One region of the Desulforegula conservatrix Mb1Pa genome, then DNA from elsewhere that is predicted to be linked to it. Evidence: predicted binding sites of a transcription regulator. Region 1 holds the regulator's gene; each other region holds the start of a gene.
What was found. Region 1 encodes sigma-54, which starts transcription at its own class of promoters, with help from an activator protein. Its sites were predicted from a motif close to TNTGGCACANTTTCTGCTNT; they were not measured.

Region 1 (2,207 bases):
AACCGGCCTTCTTTCGCGTACTTTTTCCTTGGACTTTTTGATCTGAGCCTTGATTTTGTCTGCGGCCATGTCGATTGAAGAATACATGCTTTCACTTTCTTCCGTAGCATGAAGGCTAAGCTTGTCACCAACCAGGGTAACTTCAGCAATGTGCCTGATCTTTTCAACGCAAAGAACCACATTCGCCTCTACCGGCGCATCAAGAAGTTTATCAAGTTTTTCAAGTCTGGTTTGTACATAGGACCTTAAAGCTTCGGAGGAGTCGAAGTTTTTGAAGGTTACGGATATCTGCATGATCTACCTCCTTAGTATTGTTTGCGTTTGTTGGAAGGCAAGATTTTCATCATTTCCCGATATTTTGCTACTGTTCTACGGGCTATGTCCACATTTGCCTCTGTTTTTAGAAGTTGAGCTATTCTGTCGTCGCTGTACGGATTCTTGGGGTCCTCGCTTTCTATTATCTGTTTTATTTTTTCAAGTACCGCAGCCGAAGCTATTGCCTCGCCATGCACCCTGTTTATGGAACTGTTGAAAAAATACTTAAGTTCAAATATGCCCTGTGGTGTATTGGCATATTTGTTTGATGTCACCCTGCTTATTGTTGACTCATGCATGTTTATATCAAGAGCCACATCCCTTAGCACCATGGGTTTCAGATATGCAACCCCTTTTTCAAAAAATTCCCTCTGAAATTTGATTATGCTCTCCATTACGCTGTAAATGGTTTTTTGGCGTTGCTGGATGCTTTTGATGAGCCAGGCGGCCGAGCGTATCTTTTCCTGGAGGTATTCTTTGGTGCTGCTTGTCATATCTCCGCCCCTTGAGGCGGCCTGTCTGTAATACGAATTGATGTGCAGTCTCGGCATGCCGTCATCGTTCATCATAATAATGAAATCATCATCATGCTTGTAAACATAGATGTCCGGAACAATGTAGATTGGATCTTCATCATTGAAGCCTCTGCCAGGCTTGGGCTCCAGGGATTTAATGATGCTTATGGCCTCAACCACCTCTTCAATTTCTACCTTGAGTGCTTTTGCAATTGCTTTAAGATTTCTGTTTTCGAGATTCTTGAGATGGTCTTTGATGATGGCTTCCACAAGCTCATCTTCAATATTCAGGTGTCTTAGCTGGGTCATCAGGCATTCGGTCAGATCCCTTGATGCTACGCCCACAGGGTCGAATGCCTGTATTTTTTTTAAAACAATTTCAGTTTCTTCAATGGTCACCCCGGCGATTTTTGAAATCTCTTCAATATTTGCCTCGAGATAGCCGTCTTTGTTCAGGCTGCCGATTATTGCGCTTCCTATCCTCTCTTCTATTTCATCAGGAGCAGACATGAGCAGCTGCCAAAGCAGATGATCTTCTAACGAGTCCTTTTTTGCGATAAAAGATTCATATTTTGGAGCTTCTTTTTCCTCGCCTTCGTTTCTTGTCTTGCCGGATCCGCCATAATCGTCAAAGTATGCTTCCCATTCAGTATAATCATCCTTGAGTTTTTCCTCGATTTTTACTTCTTCGAGGGGGGCGTCCATGGAAGCCTTGGCAAGCTCTTCTGCCTGTTCAAGTCTTGCGTCTCCGCTCATGTCAAGGGACGGCTCCTGCAATTCCTCCAAAGTAGGATTTTCTTCAAGCTCCTGACGGATATGGTCAATCAGCTCAAGCTGTGGAAGCTGAAGCAGTTTGATGGCCATCTGTAACTGTGGCGTCATCACAAGCTGCTGTGCAAGTTTTAATTGTTGCCTTAATTCCATTGCCATAATTTATAGTTTGAACGTGTCGCCTAAATAGTTCTTTTTGGCTATCTCGCTGGTTGCTATTTTTTCGGGAGAACCCGACTCAATGACTCTTCCATTACTCATAATATAAGCATTGTCACATACACTGAGCGTTTCCCTTACATTATGATCTGATATCAGAACTCCAATGCCCTTGTCTGTGAGATGGGATATAATCTGTCTGATATCGATTACAGCAAGCGGATCTACCCCTGCAAAGGGTTCATCAAAGAGCACAAACTCAGGATTTGTCGCAAGCACCCTCGTGATCTCGAGTCTTCTTCTTTCTCCGCCCGAAAGAACCGAAGCCCTGCTTTCCGAAAGATGCCTTATTCCAAGTTCATTCATGAGATCTTCGGCCCTTGTTTCCATTTCTGCATTGGTGAGCGGAAGGGTCTCAAGGATGAGCATTATATTGTTTTTGACGCT
Region 2 (2,207 bases), on a different contig from region 1:
TAATAGAAAGGGCTCTCATAATCAGCAGAGGCAGGCCGCTATCGTTTTCAGGGCTTTCGGGAGAAATAACAGGGGAAACAAAATCTTCAAGCGTGGCGCAACTTCCTGTGCCCGGCTCTGTTCAAACCATTGATGTTCTTCTCCGCAGCCACATAGAAAGAACTCTTGAGCTTACAAAAGGACGCATTGAAGGCGAAAATGGCGCTGCCCTTCTTCTTGGCGTAAATTCCTCTACCTTGAGGGGCAAGATGAGGAAACTGGGGATTAAGATAGAAAAAAAGGTTGAAAGATAACACCGAATTGTTTGAACTATACGTCTTTACTAAAGCTCTCTGACAAGGTCGCAAAAAGTCCAATTCCCGTCATTCCAGCCCAGGCTGGAATCCATAACTTTCTGAAAATACAAAGATGCCGGATAAAGTCCGGCATGATATCGATGCCTTTTGGGGACTTTTTGCGAGTCCATCAAACCTTTCGCTTATTGATTTTTTTGGGTCAAAGGGAACCTTGCCGGAATATTTTTCCCCGGACTTTGAGAATATGAATTCATTAGTTTTGTTTGTGTTTTGAATATCATATATTTTCAGTAAGTTATATGTTTAATATCTCTGGTCTGGGCATGGCACACTCCGTGCATTTCTACTTTCAAAAATATCTGCGCTGTTTTGGAATGCGAAGCTGAAATCTTCAGGGAATAATTAATAAACAGTATTTTTTGAGCAGCTTCCGGCTTCAGAAACCTGGAGCAGATTCCGAAATAATATAAAATGGAGGTGCCTATATGGAAGATATTATGAACAGAGTCGAAGACCGACTCAGAAAGAAGCACGCTGTCTACAAAAATCTTGTTGAGATACTTGAAAAAGAGTCTGAAATACTTAAATCAGCAGATCCTGGTGAGCTTTGGCGCATGTCAGCACTCAAGCATGATGCTGCCAAGAAAATAGAGATTTTAAGGAAAGAAATTTTAGGCGATCTGGACACAATAGCTCCTGAACATGGCATGATCCCTGGAAGATTTTCAAGCGGAAAGATCGTTGAATTCGTATCAAAAGAAGCCGCAGATCGTATTGCTCCTCTTTGTCTTGATATTGAAAAACTGAAGAAAGCAGTTTTTGATCTCTCTGTTACGAATGTGAAATTCACAGAAGAATATCTGCAGGTAATCGAACAGCTTGTAGCTGTTTTCGCAGATGCTGCATCAGGTTCCCAGGGCTACAGGCCAAGCAGCAACTCAGCTAATTTAAGTGGAGCCATTTTTAGAGCGAGGGTATAGCCATGAGCGGAATAGGTGCCACACTAAATATAGCCAAAGGCGCAATAGCAGCACAGCAATACGGTATAAACGTAACAGGTAACAACATTGCCAATGTAAACAACTCAAGTTACACCAGGCAGGTTTTGCCGCATACGAACAATATTACCGTACAATATGGCGGCCTGATTTTCGGTACAGGTGTGGATACCCAGAATGTCAAACAATATTCTGACCAGCTCATGGAAAACAGACTCATGGATCAGAAATCCCAGATGTCCCTGTATGAACAGTCGGAGTCATATATGAAGGTGCTTGAAGGGCTTTTGAACGAAGGAACCGAGAGCAGTCTCAGTTATATGAGCTCAGAGTTTTGGAATTCCTGGCATGACCTTGCGGATAACCCTCCAGGCTCGTCCGAGAGAATCGGTGTTTATCAGAATGGAATCAGGATAGCCCAGGGCCTCAATTCCATCAATTCCCAGCTTTCCCAGATAGAGACTGATCTCAGTCAGGATATCGAGTCTTCTGTGGGTGAAGTTAACAGGCTGACAAAGGAAATAGCAAATATAAACGGCCAGCTTGTCGCTCTTGAACACGACGGGACAGCAAATGACCTGAGGGATAAAAGAAACGGGCTTCTCAGCGACCTTTCAAAAATTGTTGACATAAATACATTCGAACAGCCTTCTGGCGGCCTTATTGTAACAACAGCAAATGGTTTTCAGCTTGTTAACGGCCCTTATACATACGGTCTCAAGATGGAAGAAGGAAATGTCACATGGGAAGGATCATATGGCGGGAGTGTTGATCTTACAGACAAAATAACAGGCGGGAAGATGGGCGGGCTTCTGAATTTGAGGGAAGAAATAATCCCCAAGTACAGGGACGAGATAGACATTTATTCCAAAGAACTCATGTGGCAGATCAATTATGCCCAGAGTGGGGGAGC
Region 3 (2,207 bases), on a different contig from region 1:
GCGGAAGTGCGGGCGTGCTCGTAAGTCATATCAACGGCTTTGAGGACTATCTTCTGAACCAGGCATGGACGTGGGAACATCAGGCCATTGTCAGGGCGAGGGTTATTGTCGGAGGAAAAGACATTTCCGAAAGATTCAATGACATAAGAAAACGAATTCTCTGCATAAAAAGAGATGTTCCAAGCCTTAAAAAAGAAATTACGGAAATGAGTGAAAAAATCAGAACCCATAACAGAAAAAAGCCGGTCTCTGGTTTTCATCTTAAATATGATAAAGGAGGGATAGTGGACATAGAATTCTTTGTTCAGTATCTCGTTCTCGCATATTCAAACGCCTATCCTGAAATGTCTATCTGGACGGACAATGTAAGAATTCTCGAAACAGCTGCAAAAACAGGCATCATATCAGAAGAAACTTCCCTCTGTCTCAAGAAGGCTTACCTTTCTTACAGAATTGAAGTGCATAAAAGAGACCTGCTCGGTCTTGATCACGAAGTCGAGGAAGACATTTTCTCGGAACATAGAGCATTTGTCATTAAAACCTGGAATGAATATTTGTAGCTTCACAATAAGAAAAGTAGCGGCTGTGCTTTTTCCGGCCTTTTTATAATGATGGTCTCGCAAAAAAAGGTTTCAGAGTCATGCCGGACTTGATCCTGCATCCAGTACTTTCATTTGCTTCCTGTTCCCTGGATTTCGGCACAAGCCGAAATCCAGGTTTCACGTTGGCAATCTCTCATGGTAAAGCCCCCTGACTTACACAAGAGGATAAAAACAGGTCTAAAAACAACAAAAATGTAACTGTATTTTTCAAGACTCTTACCCCCCACAAAACATAACAGTCAAAATCATTTAAATTCAGTATATTATAAAAAAGATTAAAGACTGGCACATTGCATGGTTGTTTATTGGATTTATGAATAATAGCTTCTGAAAATTTTTTTTATGTTTTTGAGAACGCTTTTATGCCCAGGACTCCCATATTTGTATTTTTTTAAATTAATTTATTACAAATTTGTTGATGACACACTCGAAGCACCGGCATAATTCATATTTATCACAGATAATAAAGTCGACTTTAAAAATTTTATTTTTTATTAATTAAGCATGTTACATATTAAATATCATAATACCAAAGCAAAGGGCACGCTAATTGCTTTTAAGATATACAGAAAAAGGACGGGGCTATGGACGTAAAAGTAAACATACATGCAAAAGCAGCGGGCAGACTCAAGGAAGACCGGGAAAAGCTGATTTCCCGTTTCAGCAGAATTCCTTCCTCAGAGTTTCTCATGAAGCACACAGAGCTGATAGACAGCTACTTCATGGAATGCTTCGAAAAAAGCCTGGCTGGCATGAACATGGGCATAAGCAAAAGGCCCTACGCCATAATAGCCCTTGGTGGTTACGGCCGCGCAGAGCAATGCGTCCGTTCGGATGTTGATGTCCTTTTTCTTTTCAGAAATGAAGTGCCAAAGGAAGCTGTAGAGCTGATCAGGGAAATGATTTATCCGCTCTGGGACATGGGAATGGAAGTCGGCCATTCCACAAGATCCATAAAAGAAAGCATCAATATGGCCCAGCAGGATCTTGAATTTCTTACATCAATATTGGACGCCAGATTCATATGCGGCATGTCCCCTCTCTTTACGGAGGTGATGGAAAAAATTCATGAGAAATGCGTGAGGCCTCAGCAGAAGACGTATCTCACAAGACTAATAGACTCTGCTGCTGCAAGACATCTTCAGGCGGGGGATTCGGAAGGAGTGCTTGAGCCAAATCTCAAGAACGGTGTAGGCGGACTCAGGGATTATCACTCCATAATGTGGCTTGGGAAAATCAGATTCGGACTCAAGCTTCAGAGAGATCTCGAATATTACGGACATCTTTCGAATGAAGAATTTGAAAGACTCGGTGCAGTCCTGGAATTCATATGGAAGGTCAGAAACAATCTTCACATAATTACAGGCCGGAAATGTGACCAGCTTTATTTTGAGCACCAGGAAAGACTGGCCGAAGCCATGGGCTTTAAGCCAAAAGCGGGAGAAAAGGCGGTGGAGAGATTTCTTGGTGAGCTCCACTCTGCGATGGACACAGTAAAGCAACTTTACCTGATGATTGTTTCGGAATCTGTTCCTTCAAAACGCTTAAGCCTTAGAAGGACTTTTCCAAAGAAATGCAAATGCCCTGATCTTGTTATAAACAGGG
Region 4 (2,207 bases), on a different contig from region 1:
CAGCGGCCTGGAATGGTGAGCCTGCCGCAAAAAGAGCAAATGGAGACTTGTATTTTTTTACAAGATCAAGATGACTTCCAAGGGACTTGTTAAAAACCTCTATCCCGATTAATCCTGCTCCGTAAGGAATGCTGATTTCAGAAGCATTTTTTAAAACAGGATCTGCAATATGGGTCGGAAGATTTCCCATGGCAAAAAAAGGAAGCCCCCCAGCCTTGAATATCTTTTCCGCAAAATCAGCGCTTTCACTGATATTTGCCATGGGGCCCTGGATAATCGGATATTTTGTACCGTGCTCTCTGGCAAGTTCAGAATTCTCAGAAATAGGATCATAGCTGCCAAGGTCTGCAATATGATCACTGATGTTCCTGAAAAAAGCTGTAATGATTTCTTTTATGGTTTTGCCGTATGATGCGAATATGCGGGCAAATGAAGCGTCCTGGCCAAGATAGAAAAGACTCTGAACCGCATTTGCATCTTTGTTGTCGAGGGCGCAGCAGCTATTTTTGATTGTTCCAAAAAAAACATCTGCTTCGTTGTCATCTCTTTTGTTTGAAAGTGCGAAATGGCTTTCCTTTTTTTTCAGATCATGTGCGATGGAAGTGCCGAGTTTTGCAAAAAAACGGAATTTAACTCCATTTGGGCCTTCCACAAGGATAGTATCGAGTTCTTCCATTGTTTCAAAAAGCTTTCTGAAATTGGCAGAAACCGGTGCCTCGGCAGCAAGATAAAGCTGGCTGTCCAGAACCACTCCGCTAACACCTGCGCAGAACATGCCAGCAGCATTATGCATTCCAACTCCGCCATGCATGAAAACAGGGTAATTCGTGTTTTGAAGATACCACTGCATCAGTACATAGCCAGTATAACCTGAGACAAGGCCTCCTGATTCCGTTCCTTTAAGTATTATCGCATCAGGCGCTATGGTTTCCAGAGTGTCATTGATATTGATGTCACGTACTTCCAGAATGATTTTAAAGGATCTTGATGCAGGTTCGTAATTTTTAAGTTCATCTTTATAAAGTCCGTAGATAATGAGAGCATCAAGATAATCATGTCTTTTGCTGTAAAGCCTTTTTATCAGCTCTGAGTTTGTGGCAGGGATTCTTACTCCAAACAGAATGCATGCATTGCCGAGCATTTCAGCATATTGCAGTATTTCATCATTCTGAAAGAATTCGGTGTCAAGGACTGGCAGACCTCCTGCCTCATGGACAGACTTGAAAAAATTAAGGTCAAACACTCTGGTCGGTGGGTAGGCCATAAAAGGGAGCCTTGAATCAAGTATTCTTCTAATCACGACTATTCTCCTGTTGCGGGCTGATGCCCATGTTTTTGAAAAAATCAGGCCTTTTATGAAGGAAAAAATTGTAACAAGATTTCTAAAAACTACTTCTTGTTTGCGGCCTGTTCCAGCTGGACGCCTTAATAGCATTATCTGTGCCACCGTTGCCTGTGCATGGTTAACCTTCCAGAATTATGAAATATTCATGCAATGCAGCAGAAATGAGTTTGGCTCTTGCAAAGGTTGGTTTGTTCAAATATGGTATAGTATACATACAAAAAAAGAATAACCACTGGAGGAGATATGGCTAAAAAACACAGACTCACTGACAGCGAAAGAAAATATTTCGAGATGATCTGGACAGCAGGCATGACCAATCCATTCAGTGATGAAAGGAAGAAGATAGATTTTGCAATTGCTGGTGCATTCCCTGATGTTTCTCATCAGGAGATGATCGCGAGGCTGGTAGGAGAGCTTGCTGAAAGACTGGACAAACTCGAGAAAGAGGGCAGGGGACATATCAGGTCGTATGAAGGTGAAGACAGACGGCTGCTTCATACAGCTTTCCTATTCGAGCTTTTCTACAGGTTCAGAAAACGCATAGACAGCATGATTCAGGATCAGATCAAAGCTGGAAACAAGCCTGTCAAGGTAAGCTTTGCTGCCGAAGCAATGGAGCTTATGGCCAAGCGAGGTATCGAGAGGGGGAATCTCTTTGAGATGGCGTTTCAGCTAAGGCGGGCGTATTTTTTCATAGACAGGGCGCTGGTCGGCAGAAGCCCTTCCATGAAGCTCCTCAGGAAAAGCCTCTGGAACAATGTGTTCACACACAAGCTTCATCTTTATGACAAATATCTTTGGAACAGGATGGAGGATTTTTCTACCATTTTACTTGGCGAGACAGGAACAGGCAAGGGAACCG

Region 2: flgN (flagellar export chaperone FlgN) is a predicted target of sigma-54. The motif match lies at 619-638, and genes of this name have one in related genera.
Region 3: glnD ([protein-PII] uridylyltransferase) is a predicted target of sigma-54. The motif match lies at 1,140-1,159, and genes of this name have one in related genera.
Region 4: K245_RS25235 (type I polyketide synthase) is a predicted target of sigma-54. The motif match lies at 1,429-1,448, and genes of this name have one in related genera.

The regions. Positions count from the first base shown of each region.
Region 1 is NZ_AUEY01000013.1:9,806-12,012, reverse strand. It holds gene hpf (ribosome hibernation-promoting factor, HPF/YfiA family) at 1-294, opposite strand, end outside; gene rpoN (RNA polymerase factor sigma-54) at 306-1,754, opposite strand; gene lptB (LPS export ABC transporter ATP-binding protein) at 1,764-2,207, opposite strand, start outside.
Region 2 is NZ_AUEY01000024.1:25,918-28,124, reverse strand. It holds gene K245_RS0110485 (sigma-54 interaction domain-containing protein) at 1-293, shown strand, start outside; gene flgN (flagellar export chaperone FlgN) at 782-1,276, shown strand; gene flgK (flagellar hook-associated protein FlgK) at 1,279-2,207, shown strand, end outside.
Region 3 is NZ_AUEY01000011.1:47,582-49,788, reverse strand. It holds gene glnE (bifunctional [glutamate--ammonia ligase]-adenylyl-L-tyrosine phosphorylase/[glutamate--ammonia-ligase] adenylyltransferase) at 1-560, shown strand, start outside; gene glnD ([protein-PII] uridylyltransferase) at 1,187-2,207, shown strand, end outside.
Region 4 is NZ_AUEY01000079.1:15,663-17,869, forward strand. It holds gene K245_RS25235 (type I polyketide synthase) at 1-1,300, opposite strand, end outside; gene K245_RS0117975 (sigma 54-interacting transcriptional regulator) at 1,589-2,207, shown strand, end outside.